DNA from 3 places in the Cnuibacter physcomitrellae genome. Region 1 is predicted to be linked to each of the others. Evidence: predicted binding sites of a transcription regulator. Region 1 holds the regulator's gene; each other region holds the start of a gene.

Region 1 (4,854 bases):
GCATCACGCGCCGCTACCTCCGAGCCCTCTCACCCGCCAGCGGGGCCTGAGGGCCGTGGCCGGAGCGCTTCCCCTCGGAGACCCGGCGCCGCCCGACGGACTCCTGCCCCTCGCCGACGCCGAGCTCTCGTCGTCGCGCGACCTCGGCCTCTACGTGCACGTCCCCTTCTGCCGAGTGCGCTGCGGCTACTGCGACTTCAACACGTACACCTCGGGCGAGTTGAAGGGCGCGCGTCCGTCCGACTACGCGTCGCAGGCGTCCGCCGAGCTGCGGTTCGCCGCCGACGTGCTCGATGCCTCGGGCGTCGTCTCGCGCCCCTTCTCGACGGTGTTCCTCGGCGGCGGCACCCCGACGATGCTGCCCGCCGCCGACCTGGTGCGGATGCTCGGCACGGCTCGCGAGGTCGCCGGTCTCGCCGAGGGCGCCGAGGTCACGACCGAGGCGAACCCCGACTCCGTCGACGAGCGCTACCTCGCCGAGCTGGCGGAGGGGGGCTTCACCCGCGTGAGCTTCGGGATGCAGTCGGCGGTGCCGTCGGTGCTCGCGACGCTCGATCGCACCCACGACCCGGAGCGCATCCCGCACGTGGTGCGTTGGGCGCGCGCGGCGGGGCTGCAGGTCTCGCTCGACCTCATCTACGGGGCGCCGGGGGAGACCCTCGACGACTGGCGCCGCTCGGTCGACGCGGTCCTCGAGAACGGGCCGGACCACGTCTCCGCGTACGCGCTCATCGTCGAGCAGGGCACCCGGCTCGCCCGGCAGATCCGCACGGGATCGGTCCCCGAGCCCGACGACGACCTGCAGGCCGACATGTACGAGCTCGCCGACGACGCCTTCGCCGCCCACGGGTACGAGTGGTACGAGGTGAGCAACTGGTCGCGGTCCACCGGGACGCGCTCGCGGCACAACCTCGGCTACTGGCTCGGCCACGACTGGTGGGGTGTCGGTCCCGGTGCGCACAGCCACGTCGGCGCCACGCGCTGGTGGAACGTGAAGCACCCGTCGGCGTACGCGTCGCGCATCGCGGAGGGGGTGTCGCCCGCCGCCGGTCGCGAGCGGATCGGCGCCGCGTCCGCCGAGCTCGAGCGCATCCTGCTGCTCACACGGGTGCGCGAGGGGATCGCCCTGTCGTCGTTGCTCCCGACCGCGCGTCGCGAGGTGGCGGGCCTCCTCGCCGACGGCCTCGTCGACCCCGCCGCCGCCTTCGCCGGCACCCTCACCCTCACCCGCCGCGGCCGCCTCCTCGCCGACGCCGTCGTCCGCCGCCTCACCTGACCCCGCCCCGGCCGGGCCCGGGTTGAGCCAACTCCGGAGATTCGTCCTGATCTGAGCTGACTCCGGATCTGCCGCGGCGTGTCGCACCGAATGTCCGGAGTTGGCACGGCGGAGGGACGCCGGACAGCGAGAAGGCGCCCTTCCGGAAGCTCCGGAGGGGCGCCCTCTCGTGGTTCGACGAGTCGAACGGACTACTTGATGAAGCGGAAGTTGAAGAAGTAGCGGTAGGTGCCGCCCTGGTTCACCTTCACACCCGCGATGATCGCGAAGATGAGGCCGACGATCTGCACCGCCCACGCGAGGAAGTAGAACAGGAAGCCGATGAAGATGAAGGCCGTGATCGTGCCGATGATGTAGAGGCCGACCACGAAGATCGCGACGGTGATCTGGAAGTTCAGCGACTCCTTGCCCTCCTGGTTGGTGAGGGGGCCGCGGTCCTTGAAGATGAGCCAGATGATGAGCGGCGGGATCCAGCCGAGGATGCCGCCGAGCTGCGCGAGGAACGCCCACTGCTTGTCCTCGGCCGGGCTGAGCGGGGCCGCGGCGGGAGCGGCGCCGTACGGCTGCTGGTACCCGGGCTGCTGAGGCTGCTGGTACCCGGGCTGCTGGTAGCCGGGCTGCTGAGGCTGCTGGTAGCCGGGCTGCTGCGGGGGCTGCTGGTATCCGCCCTGCGGGGGAGGCGTGGGCTGACCGGCGTTGGGGTCGTAGGGGTTGTTGGGGTCGGTCACGTCTGGGCCTTTCGCTTGGAGACACATGCCTCTGTCGGGTGCCAAGATAGCGGCACCTCGGCCCCGCGGCAATGACCGTTGCTCAGGATGTCGGGGGACGACTCCGACTCAGGCGCGGTAGGATTGGCAGTCCAGCGGTCCGAGTGCCAGGACCGCAGCGCCGGTCGGAACGCTCGTCGGCGCGGGCGGTGAGAGGAGGTCCGGCATGGTGTCCGAACGCAGCCTCGAGGTCCTCAGGGTCATCGTGCAGGACTACGTGGCCAACCGCGAGCCCGTCGGCTCGAAGACGATCGTCGAGCGCCACTCCTTCGGGGTCTCGGCGGCGACCATCCGCAACGACATGGCGCAGCTGGAGGAGGAGGAGCTCATCGCGGCTCCGCACACGTCCTCCGGGCGCGTGCCCACCGACAAGGGGTACCGCCTCTTCGTCGACCACCTGTCCGAGCTCCGTCCGCTCTCGTCCGCCCAGCGGCACGCCATCGAGGCCTTCCTCGGGGCCTCCGCCGACCTCGACGACGTGCTCGCCCGCACGGTCCGCCTGCTCTCGCAGCTCACCCACCAGGTGGCTCTCGTGCAGTACCCGTCGCGGCACCAGGCCAGGGTCCGTCACGTCGAGCTCGTCTCGCTGGCGCCGAGGCGCCTGATGTCCGTCGCGATCTTCGACTCGGGGCAGGTCGAGCAGCGCGTCATCGAGACGCCCGCCGACGTCGATGCGAGCACGCTCGCCGACTTCCGTGCCGTGGTCAACAGCGTGGTCGTCGATCGTGGGCTCCTCGACGCCGCCGCCGCCCTCGACGTGCTCGCCGCGGCCGACGCCCGCGACGGCGTGGAGTCGAGCATCCTCGCGACCCTCCAGGAGCAGTTCGCCGCCAACCGGCAGGAGAAGCTCATCATCGCCGGCGCCGCGAACCTGGTGCGCACCGAGGAGGACTTCCGCGGCAGCATCCTCCCCGTGCTCGAGGCGGTGGAGGAGCAGGTGACGCTCCTGCGTCTGTTCAGCGAGATGGAGGCCGACCAGCGCGGCGTCTCGGTGAGCATCGGCCGCGAGAACGAGTCGTTCGGCCTCGGTGAGACCTCGGTGCTCGCCAGCGGCTACAGCGGCAGCGGCTCGGCCGTCTCGCGTCTGGGCGTTCTGGGGCCGCTCCGTATGGACTACTCGAGCAACATCTCGGCCGTGCGCGCCGTCGCGCGGTACCTCACCCGTCTCCTCGGCGAGGCCTGACGGCCCGTGCCGTCCTGCGCCTGCCGCCGTCCGGATCCGATCCACACGAAGGAGTAGCCCCTGGTGGCTGACCACTACGACGTCCTCGGCGTCTCCCGCGAGGCGACGCCCGACGAGATCAAGAAGGCCTACCGCAAGCTCGCCCGCGAGCTGCACCCCGACGTCAACCCGAGCCCGGAGGCGCAGGAGAAGTTCAAGCAGGTCACGCACGCCTACGACGTGCTGAGCGACCCCGGCGCTCGACGCGACTACGACCGGGGCCCCCAGCCCGGGTTCGGTCAGGGCGCCGGAGGCTTCGGCGGGTTCGGCGACATCTTCGAGACCTTCTTCGGTGGCGCGACCGGCGCTCAGCGCGGGCCGCGTTCCCGGGCAGAGCGGGGTCAGGATGCGCTGCTGCGTGTCGAGGTCGACCTCGGCGAGGTGGTGTTCGGCACCCATCGCGACATCGAGGTCGACACCGCCGTGGTGTGCGAGACCTGTCAGGGCAGCTGCTGCCAGCCGGGCACCCAGCCGGTGACCTGCGACGTCTGCCGCGGCTCGGGCCAGATCCAGCGCACGGTCCGCTCGCTGCTCGGCAACGTCGTGACGAGCGCCCCCTGCGGTACCTGTCGCGGCTACGGCACGGTCATCCCCTACCCCTGCAACACCTGCCAGGGCCAGGGCCGCGTCCGCGCTCGTCGCACGATCCCCGTCGACATCCCCGCCGGCGTCGAGTCGGGGCTCCGCCTGCAGCTGCCAGGCCAGGGCGAGGTCGGCCCGGCGGGCGGCCCCCAGGGCGACGTGTACCTCGAGATCAAGGTGCGCCACCACGACGTCTTCAGCCGTGCCGACGACGACCTGCTCTGCACCCTCGAGGTGCAGATGTGGGATGCGGTCCTCGGCACCACCACGACGGTGCAGGCGCTCGACGGCGACATCGAGCTCGAGCTGCGCCCCGGCGTCCAGAGCGGTGACGTGCTCACCGTGAAGGGGCGCGGCATCACGCACCTGCGCGGCGCGGGCCGCGGCGACCTCAGGGTCGGCGTGCACGTGCTCACCCCCACGAAGCTCGACGGCAAGCAGAAGGACCTCATCCGCCAGCTCGCCGCGTCCCACAAGGGCCAGAAGCCGTCGCTCACGCAGTTCCAGCAGGGCCTGTTCTCGAAGCTCCGCGACCGCTTCCTGGGCTGAGGCGCATGAGCTCGCTGTTCCTCCGCGACGACCTCGCCGCTGTGCCGCACGCGGTCGGCGACGAGGTCGAGCTCACCGGCGACGAGGCCCGCCATGCGGCGACGGTCAACCGGATGCGCGTGGGGGAGTCGACGAGCCTCGGCGACGGCCGTGGCCTCGTCGTGTCGGGAACGGTCACGTCCGTCGAGCCGAAGCGGGTGGTGATCGCCGTCGACGGCGTGCGGCGGACCGATCCGCCCGCCGTGCGGCTGACGCTCGTGCAGGCGCTCGCGAAGGGCGACCGCGACGAGCTCGCCATCCAGGCCGCCACGGAACTGGGGGCGGATGCGGTGGTGCCGTGGCAGGCGGAGCGCTCGGTCTCGCGGTGGTCCGGCCCGAAGGTGGCGAAGGGCGAGGAGCGCTGGCGCTCGATCGTGCGCGAGGCCGCCAAGCAGGCGATCCGGCCCTGGGTGCCGGAG
Region 2 (4,854 bases), 280 kb from region 1:
GCACGAGGCTGAGGGCGTGGGCGACCCCGGAGGCCACGGCCTCCTGCTCCCACCGGGCCACCTTGCTCCTGCGGTAGGAGGCGACGATCGCGAGCACGAGCGGCGCTCGACGGGCCTTGGCGACGTGCTTGACCGCATCCTTCTTCGACCTGCCGTCGGCCTTCGCCAGCGCTCTGCCGAGGACGTCGCGGTCGTCTCCGCGCAGCTCGATGATGCGCCAGGGGCGCAGGCCGCTGTGATCGGCGACCTGGCCCGCGGCCTCCACGAGCTCGCGCAGCTGCGCCCGAGTCGGTGCCGCGTCGGTGACGCGCGACATCGAGCGGCGGGCGAGCATCGCCTCCTTGACCGCCCCCACTCAGGCCGCCGGCTCGAAGGTGAGGGAGATGGAGTTCATGCAGTACCGGTCGCCGGTCGGGGTCTGCGGCGCGTCGTCGAAGACGTGCCCCAGGTGGGAGCCGCAGGAGGCGCAGCGCACCTCGGTGCGGACCATGCCCAGCGAGCGGTCCTGGATGAGCTCGACCGCGTCGGACTCCGACGGGTCGTAGAAGCTGGGCCATCCGCAGTGGGAGTCGAACTTCGTCTCGCTGCGGAACAGCTCGGCGCCGCAGGCGCGACAGCGGTAGACGCCCTCGCGGTGCTCGTCGAGCAGCTTGCCGGTCCACGGGCGCTCGGTGGCCGCCTGGCGGAGCACCGCGTACTCGTCGCGGTCGAGCTCGTCGCGCCACTCGGCGTCGGTCTTGGACACCTCATACGTCATGGTGGGTTCTCCTTGTTCTCCGCACGGGGCTGAGACCGGCACGGATTCGTCCGATCATCTCAGTAAACTTCGGACGGTGACCGAACGTTCCCTGACCCAGAAGACGTGGAGCGAGCTGGAGCCGATCGAGGTCTACGGCATCGCGAAGCTGCGGACCGACGTCTTCTTCGTCGAGCAGAAGGTCGACGAGGAGGAGCTCGACTGGCGCGACGTCGAGCCCACCACCGTCCATCTGTTCATCAAGGACGGCCGGAACGTGCTCGCCTACCTCCGGGTCCTCCACGACGAGGTCGCCGAGCACGGCGGCGCCCATCGGGTGATCGGCCGGGTGGTGGTCGATCGGGCGCATCGCGGCGAGGGGCTGGCCAGGATCCTCCTCGGCAGGGCGACGGACCTCTTCGGCGACGAGCCGATGCTCCTCCACGCCCAGAGCTACATCGCACCCCTCTATGTGCGCGCGGGCTTCGAGGCGTTCGGCGAGGAGTACGTCGAGGCGGGCATCCCCCACATCTCGATGCTGCGACCGCCGTCGGCCTGAGTCGCGGATCCCTCCGGCCGGACGCACTCGGGCTTTTCCCAGCGACTGCATAGCGTCCTCTGGCCTCGCTCCTGTGCGTCTTCCCCTCTCGGGCGCGCCCGCGCCCCTATTATGACGTCAGCGCGCTGACCCGGAGCCGCGCCAGATCAAGGAAGCAGAGGTGAGATGGTCATGCCCGCAGACCACGCCGCCCGAGCGGACGAACGCTCGCTCTCCGGCCGAGACGTCCGCATCCTCAAGTTCGAGCGCAGCTGGTGGAGGCACGCCGGACAGAAGGAGTCGGCCATCCGCAAGGAGTTCGGCCTGTCGTCTGCGCGCTACTATCAGGTGCTCAGCGCGTTGATCGACTCGCCGGCGGCGCTCGCGCACGACCCGATGCTGATCAAGCGACTGCAGCGGATGCGCGACGAACGCCTCGCTGCCCGGAGCGCGCGACTGCTTCCGCACGACGACTAGGACCCGGATGGCCCAGCACACCCTCGACAGCTTCGACCACCTCCCCGCCTCCACCTCTCGGGTGGGGGCGCATCGCGGTCCGAAGCCTCGGGGGAGAGGATGGATCGTGTTCGCCTGGGCGGCGCTCGCGACGGCTCTGCTCGTCGGCGCCGGCGTGACCTACCTCGCGGTGGTCAACAACAGCATCCAGTTCGACGGGATCCTCGGCGCCGACTCGACGAGCTCGGCCGCTCCTGTCGAGACCCCGACCCCGACCCCGACCGTGACGCCCGCCGTCGATCCGCAGGCGACGGTCACCGTGCTCAACGGGACCGACGTCGCCGGGCTGGCCGGCGCCGTGGGGCAGGCCGTGGTGGCCAACGGCTGGGCGGAGCCGACCGTGGCGAACGCGAGCGAGACCGACGTGGCCACGTCGACCGTCTACTACGCCGATCCTGCCGCCGAGGCGGCCGCTCTGGCGATGTCGCAGCAGCTCGGGATCCCCGTCTCGCTCTCCTCGGCCTTCCCCGGCGCCACCCTCACGGTCGTGATCGGCGCCGACTACGCCGGACCCGGATCCGAGGGCCTCGTCCCCTCGGGAGAGGGCGAGTCCGACACCGTCGGATGACGCCGTCCGAAGGGCCCCAGAGGGCGCTTTGTTTCGCCTGTGTTTAATTCTGATTGAATCGCTGAAACGATGTGCTGAATCGGACGGTTCGGCCTCATCTGCCCCCTGACCTGCTGGTTAGTATCTGGGCAAGTCGTGGCGAACTCGCCTCGTCTTGGATTCACAGCACTTGGGAGCAGGAATGGCGAACGGGACCGTCAAGTGGTTCAACGCTGAGAAGGGCTACGGCTTCATCACCGTCGATGGCGGCGGGCAGGACGTGTTCGTCCACTACTCGGCGATCGACATGTCAGGGTACAAGGTCCTCGAGGAGGGGCAGCAGGTCGTCTTCGACGTGGGCTCCGGCTCCAAGGGGCCGCAGGCGGAGTCGGTCCGTCTCGCCTGAACCCTCATCCGATCCGCGTCGCGCGGACCGTCTCATCGACCCGGCTTCGGCCGGGTCGATGCGTTTAACGTCTCACAGTCGTCCTTCACTTGCACTCGATGCTGCCGAGTGCCAAGATTGATCTGGCACTCTCGTTCAGCGAGTGCTAAACCCTGAATCTTTGACGTCCAGGGAGGACGAGAAACACACATGGCAAAGATCATTGCTTTCGATGAGGAGGCCCGCCGCGGCCTCGAGCGTGGCCTGAACACGCTGGCCGACGCGGTGAAGGTGACCCTCGGGCCTCGCGGTCGCAACGTCGTCCTCGAGAAGAAGTGGGGCGCCCCCACGATCACCAACGACGGCGTCTCCATCGCCAAGGAGATCGAGCTCGACGACCCGTACGAGAAGATCGGCGCCGAGCTCGTCAAGGAGGTCGCCAAGAAGACCGACGACGTCGCGGGCGACGGCACCACCACCGCGACCGTGCTCGCGCAGGCGCTCGTCAAGGAGGGCCTCCGCAACGTGGCCGCCGGCGCCGACCCGATCAGCCTGAAGAAGGGCATCGAGAAGGCCGTCGCGGCCGTCTCCGCTCAGCTCGCGGCGAACGCCAAGGAGATCGAGACCAAGGACGAGATCGCGGCCACCGCATCCATCTCGGCCGCCGACCCGGAGATCGGCGCGATCATCGCCGAGGCCATCGACAAGGTCGGCAAGGAGGGTGTCGTCACCGTCGAGGAGTCGAACACCTTCGGCACCGAGCTCGAGCTGACCGAGGGCATGCGCTTCGACAAGGGCTACCTGTCGCAGTACTTCGTCACCGACCCGGAGCGCCAGGAGGCGGTCTTCGAGGACCCCTACATCCTGATCGTCAACTCCAAGGTCTCGAACATCAAGGACCTCCTGCCGATCGTCGACAAGGTGATCCAGGCGGGCAAGCAGCTGCTCATCATCGCTGAGGACGTCGACGGCGAGGCTCTGGCCACGCTCGTCGTGAACAAGATCCGCGGCATCTTCAAGTCGGTCGCCGTCAAGGCCCCCGGCTTCGGCGACCGCCGCAAGGCTCAGCTGCAGGACATCGCGATCCTCACCGGCGGCCAGGTCATCTCCGAGGAGGTCGGTCTCAAGCTCGAGAACGTCACCCTCGACCTGCTCGGCCAGGCTCGCAAGGTCGTCATCACCAAGGACGAGACCACCATCGTCGAGGGCGCGGGCGACCCCGAGGCCATCGCCGGTCGCGTCGCGCAGATCCGCGCCGAGATCGAGAACACCGACAGCGACTACGACCGCGAGAAGCTCCAGGAGCGCCTCGCGAAGCTCGCCGGCGGTGTGGCGGTCATCAAGGCCGGTGCCGCGACCGAGGTCGAGCTCAAGGAGCGCAAGCACCGCATCGAGGACGCCGTCCGCAACGCGAAGGCCGCCGTCGAGGAGGGCATCGTCGCCGGTGGTGGCGTGGCCCTCATCCAGGCCGGTACCGCCGCGTTCGACACGCTCGAGCTCTCGGGCGACGAGGCGACCGGTGCGAACATCGTCAAGGTCGCCATCGAGGCTCCGCTGAAGCAGATCGCGTTCAACGCCGGCCTCGAGCCCGGCGTCGTCGCTGCCAAGGTGCGCGAGCTGCCCGCGGGTCATGGCCTCAACGCCGCGACCGGCGAGTACGTCGACCTGCTCGCTGCGGGCATCATCGACCCGGCCAAGGTCACCCGCTCGGCGCTGCAGAACGCTGCGTCGATCGCCGGCCTGTTCCTCACCACGGAGGCCGTCGTCGCCGACAAGCCGGAGAAGGCCGCGGCCGCTCCCGCCGACCCGACCGGTGGCATGGACTTCTAGTCCACCACGCACCACAGAAGAGGGCGGTCCCCACCGGGGCCGCCCTCTTCTGCGTGTCTGGGGCCGTGCGTCGCGAGTGCATCCAGGAGGCGCGGCTGGGCAGCGGTGCGTCCCGCGCCTTCTGGGTGTGTGCGCCGTGTGTCGCGAGTGCACCCAGCAGGCGCGGCTGGGGAGCGGTGCGTCCCGCGCCTTCTGGGTGTGTGGGCCGTGCCTCGTGAGTGCACCCAGAAGGCGCGGCCGGGGAGCTGTGCATCCCGCACTTTCTGGGTGTGTGGAAGCCTGGCCGCGAGCGGCGGAGGCTC
Region 3 (4,854 bases), 380 kb from region 1:
CAAGGTCGCCCGGGTCCTCGGCCTGCCCTACCCGGGAGGGCCGCAGATCGACAGGGCGGCGGTCGGCGGAGACCCCAAGGCCATCCGCTTCCCCCGCGGTCTGAGCCTGCCGAAGGACATGGCGAAGCACCGCTACGACTTCTCGTTCTCCGGGTTGAAGACGGCGGTCGCCCGCTGGGTCGAGGCGGAGACGGATGCGGGACGAGAGGTGCCCGTCGCCGACGTCGCCGCGAGCTTCCGGGAGGCCGTGGTCGACGTGCTGCTCACGAAGGCCTTCGCCGCCTGCGCCGACCTCGGCATCCCCCGCCTGCTGCTCGGCGGCGGAGTGGTGGCCAACGCCCGGGTGCGCGAGGAGGCGGCGCGCCGGGCCGCGATCGCCGGCGTCACGCTGCGCATCCCGCCGTTGTCGCTGTGCACCGACAACGGGGCGATGATCGCCGCGCTGGGCGCCCAGCTCGTCATGGCCGGGCGTGAGCCGTCCTCCCTGGACTTCGGCGCCGACTCCACCCTGCCGGTGACCGACGTCCTGGTGCACTGACCGCCGGTCCTGCACAGGCGCCGTCGACCGGCTGTCATCGGGTGCGGAGCACGTCGCCCTCCCCTCCGCGGGGGTCGTGCTGCCATGATGGTCGTGCCCCGAATGCGAGGCACCACGAGGGAGAGCGCATGACCGACACCAGCGGCGCCGACGAACGGCCCGAGACCACGACCCCGAGCGACGGATCGGACGCGACCGGATCCACCGCTCCCGCCGCCTCCGGACAGGAGCCGTTCGCGCCTCCCGCACCGCGGTTCACGCCGCCGTCGGGAGACCCCGCGCCCTCGGGGTACTCGGCCCCGCCGCCGTCGGGATACTCGGCGCCCCCGGCGCCGGGCGCTGACGCGTCGTCGGGCTATCAGGCCCCGCCGCCGTCCGGCTACCAGGCGCCTCCGCCTCCCGGCCAGGGATACCCGTCCGCCCCGCCGTCCGCGGGTCAGGGGTATCAGGCGCCCCCGCCCCCGGCGGCGTCGTACCCGTCGTCGGGGCAGTCTCCGACGCCTCCGCCGTCCTCCTCGTACCAGGCACCCCCGCCTGCGGCTCCGGCCGCGCCCGTGGCTCAGCCGTCGTACCAGGCGCCCCCACCGCCGGCATCCGGAGGATACGGCGCACCGAACCCGAACGCCGCACCGGCGTACGGCCAGTCGCCGTACGGCGGGCCGAGCGGCGCTCCGGGCTACGGACAGGGCGTCCCGACGCAGCCGCCGGGATCGGTCCCCCCGGGGTCGCTGCCCCCGGGAGCGGTGCCCCCGCCCGGCTACTACGGGGGATACCCGGCGCCGCCGTCCGCGCAGACCAACGTGCTGGCGATCATCACGATCATCGCCGCGTTCGTCTTCTCGCCGGTCGGCATCGTGACCGGGCACATCGCCCTCAGCCAGATCAAGCGCACGCACGAGGGCGGTCAGGGCCTGGCGAAGGCCGGTCTGATCGTGAGCTACGTGTTCACCGGCATCGCAGTGCTCGGCATCATCGCGTACGTCCTGATCTTCGTCATCTTCTTCGCGACGGTGGGTTTGGGCACGGCGACGTACTCCTCCTACTAGCGTTCGTCGCCGTTCGCCCATCCGTTCAGGCCGGCGCGGGGCGCTCCACCAGGAGGGCCTCGTGCCGACCGGCGACGCGGGTGAGCACCACGGTCGCCGACCGCTCACCTCGCAGCCCGAGCCGCTTGCGCAGCGTTGCCGGATCCACGTCGATCCCGCGTTTCTTGATCTCGAGCGTCCCGACGCCCCGCTCGCGCAGCGCCTTCTTGAGCGCCTGCTCCGAGGCGGGGAGGCGCTCGAGGATGCGGAACGCGCTCGCGAAGGGCGTCTCGATCAGCTGGTCCGACGTCAGGTAGGCGATCGAGGGGGAGACCATCCCGGCCTCGAGCCGCTCGGCCAGTGCGCCGATGAGCCGGGCGCGGATCACCGCGCCATCCGGTTCGTAGAGGAACCCTCCGAGCGGACGGTCCCCGACGTCCGGGCTGTCGGCGGGCCCGGTCAGCTCCGCGGCTCCCGTGCCGGTGAGCACGAGCGCGGATCGCCGGACGCCCTCCCGGGCGAGGGGGCCGAACCACAGCCCCATCTCGACCAGCTGGCCGTCGACCGAGACCCACTGCGCCTCGGCGGAGTCGGGGATGAGGTCGCGGTCGAGGCCCGGTCCGAGCTTGACGCCCACCGGCATCCGCTCGGCCAGGGCGAACGCGAAGTCGAGCGACGGGGACCAGTCGGCGGGATCGTGCAGCCGCCGCGACGCCGCCTGACCGCCCGTCCGCCTGGCCGGATCGAGGTACACCCCGTCGACGCCGTCGAGAGGAGTGGTCTCGGCCGTCCCGACCTCCACCGTCGTGTCCGGGAAGTCGGAGAGGTTGTAGGCCGCGACCGCGGCCGTGACCTCATCGCGGTCGACCGCTCGTACGGCGACGTCGATCGCGGACAGGGCCAGCGCATCCGAGCCGATGCCGCAGCCGAGGTCGGCGACCCTGCCGAGCCCCGCATCGCGGAACCGCCCGGCGTGGAGTGCGGCGACCCGCAGCCTGGTGGCCTGCTCCAGGCCGGCGGGGGTGAACAGCATGCGGTCGGCGAAGGGGCCGAACTTCGCCCTGGCCCGCACGCGGAGCGCGGCCTGCGAGACGACGGCCGCCACGAGATCGGGGCTGTGACCGGCCCGGCGGAGCCGGTTCACCTCGTCGACGGGCCGGGATCCGTCGACCTCGTCGAGGAGTCGGAGAGCCTCCGGCGTGAGCAGTCGTGCGAGCTCGGCGGAGTCCATCCCGTCACCCTAGCCGACGGCCGACGGCGCGCCCGGGAAAGTCTGGCACTCGCGTTGCGCGAGTGCCAGAACTGCCTCTAGACTCGGTTTAGCACTCTCGTGAGCAGTGTGCTAACAGACGTTCCGAACCTAGGAAAGAAGAGGTCAACCGTGTCGGTCTCCATCAAGCCGCTCGAAGATCGCATCGTCATCAAGCAGGTCGAGGCAGAGCAGACCACCGCTTCCGGTCTGGTCATCCCCGACACCGCCAAGGAGAAGCCCCAGGAGGGCGAGGTCGTCGCCGTGGGCCCCGGCCGCATCGACGACAACGGCAACCGTGTCCCGCTCGACGTCGCCGTCGGCGACAAGGTGATCTACTCCAAGTACGGCGGCACCGAGGTCAAGTACGCCGGCGAGGAGTTCCTCGTGCTCTCCGCCCGCGACGTGCTCGCGGTCGTCGTGCGCTGAGTCGCTCGACGCGCTCTTCCCTCAGGGCCCGGATGGTCAGCCATCCGGGCCCTGATGCATCTCCTGACAGCCCTGCAACGACTACCGATAGTTTGGGATCGTGAACGAACGCGCCGTCGACCGCATCGGCTCCGGCCTCGTCTACGGGGCGGCGGCCAACGTGCTCTGGGGCGTCTTCCCGCTCTACTTCCTCCTGCTGGCCCCCGCGGGCGCCTTCGAGATCGTGGCCTGGCGGGTGCTGTTCTCCCTCGCGTTCTGCGCGCTCGCGCTCACGGTCACCCGGTCCTGGCGCAGCTTCGGCGCGCTCCTGCGCCGACGGCGGGTCGTGCTCACGATGGGCCTGGCCGGCGCGCTCATCTACGTCAACTGGCAGACGTACGTGCTGGGCACGCTCGCCGGCCGCGTGGTCGAGACCGCGCTCGGCTACTTCACGATGCCGCTGGTCACCGCGCTCCTCGGCGTGCTGGTGCTGCACGAACGGCTGCGACGGATGCAGTGGGTCGCCCTCGCGCTCGGAGGCGCGGCCGTGCTCGTGATCGCGCTCGGCTACGGCGAGGTGCCCTGGATCGCGATCGTGCTGGCGCTGAGCTTCGGCGCGTACGGCCTCGTCAAGCGGCGCGTCCGCGACGACGTCGACGCGCCCAGCGGACTGGCGCTGGAGACGCTGTGGCTGGCGCCGGTGGCCGTCGTGCAGCTCGTGGTGGTGTCGGTGACGAGCGGCCTGGTCTTCGGGACGGCGGGCTGGGTCAACACCGTGCTCCTGATGCTGGCGGGCGTGGTCACCGCGGTGCCCCTGCTGCTCTTCGCCTCCGCGGCCCGGCGGCTCCCGCTCACGGTCCTGGCCGTCGTGCAGTACATCGTCCCCGTCCTGCAGTTCGTGATCGGGGTGTGGGTCCTCCACGAGCCGATGCCGCTGGAGCGGTGGCTGGGGTTCGGGATCGTCTGGCTCGCCCTCGTCGTGTTCACCGTCGACCTCCTCCGCTCCAGGCGACCCGTGAGTCACGAATCGCTAACGATCGCGACCTGAGACATCCAGAAAACACGGCTGTAACAATCTCGGCCTAGTTTTGACCCAATCGCTGCGCTGGCTTCCGCCTGGGGGGTCGACGAGCGCAGCCACCAGAAAGGGTTCACAGGATGGTCCACACCACCAACGCCCTCCGGACCACGTTCCTGGCGGGAGCGGGCATCATCGCCCTCACCCTCGCCGGATGTGCGTCGGGAGGTGGCAGCACCGACTCGACCGCGTCGTCGACGGGCTCTGCCAGCTACACCTCGGCGACCTGCGAGAGCGGCGCGAGCAACGCCGACCAGCTCCTCGTCGGCACGATCCTGCCGCAGACCGGAAACCTCGCGTTCCTCAACCCGCCGGAGCAGTCGGGTGTCGGTCTCGCCGTCGCCGACATCAACGCCGCCGGCGGAGTGAACGGCAAGGATGCGTGCATCATCGAGGCCGACTCGGGCGACTCGACCGACCTCTCGGTCTCGACCGCCGGTGCGCAGCAGCTGATCGACGCGGGTGTGTCGGTCGCCATCGGCGCCGCGTCCTCCAGCGTGTCCCTGAACATCGTCGACAAGTTCACGTCGGCGAAGATCACCGAGATCTCGCCCGC

The links. Region 1 encodes HrcA, which represses chaperone genes, less so after heat shock. Its sites were predicted from a motif close to TTNGCACTCGNNNNNNNCGAGTGCNAA; they were not measured.
Region 2: groL (chaperonin GroEL) is a predicted target of HrcA. The motif match lies at 2,866-2,892, and genes of this name have one in related genera.
Region 3: groES (co-chaperone GroES) is a predicted target of HrcA. The motif match lies at 2,837-2,863, and genes of this name have one in related genera.

The regions. Positions count from the first base shown of each region.
Region 1 covers NZ_BMHD01000002.1:40,491-45,344, reverse strand. Annotated here, with positions in the region: gene IEX69_RS17085 (DUF1990 domain-containing protein) at 1-50, shown strand, start outside; gene hemW (radical SAM family heme chaperone HemW) at 56-1,276, shown strand; gene IEX69_RS17075 (DUF4870 domain-containing protein) at 1,468-2,004, opposite strand; gene hrcA (heat-inducible transcriptional repressor HrcA) at 2,210-3,226, shown strand; gene dnaJ (molecular chaperone DnaJ) at 3,290-4,396, shown strand; gene IEX69_RS17060 (16S rRNA (uracil(1498)-N(3))-methyltransferase) at 4,402-4,854, shown strand, end outside.
Region 2 covers NZ_BMHD01000002.1:323,383-328,236, reverse strand. Annotated here, with positions in the region: gene IEX69_RS18420 (nitroreductase family protein) at 1-334, opposite strand, end outside; gene msrB (peptide-methionine (R)-S-oxide reductase MsrB) at 356-757, opposite strand; gene IEX69_RS18410 (GNAT family N-acetyltransferase) at 834-1,295, shown strand; gene IEX69_RS18405 (DUF3263 domain-containing protein) at 1,467-1,751, shown strand; gene IEX69_RS18400 (LytR C-terminal domain-containing protein) at 1,759-2,358, shown strand; gene IEX69_RS18395 (cold-shock protein) at 2,540-2,743, shown strand; gene groL (chaperonin GroEL) at 2,933-4,552, shown strand.
Region 3 covers NZ_BMHD01000002.1:417,608-422,461, reverse strand. Annotated here, with positions in the region: gene tsaD (tRNA (adenosine(37)-N6)-threonylcarbamoyltransferase complex transferase subunit TsaD) at 1-538, shown strand, start outside; gene IEX69_RS18880 (DUF4190 domain-containing protein) at 667-1,584, shown strand; gene IEX69_RS18875 (THUMP-like domain-containing protein) at 1,610-2,794, opposite strand; gene groES (co-chaperone GroES) at 2,945-3,241, shown strand; gene rarD (EamA family transporter RarD) at 3,342-4,268, shown strand; gene IEX69_RS18860 (ABC transporter substrate-binding protein) at 4,379-4,854, shown strand, end outside.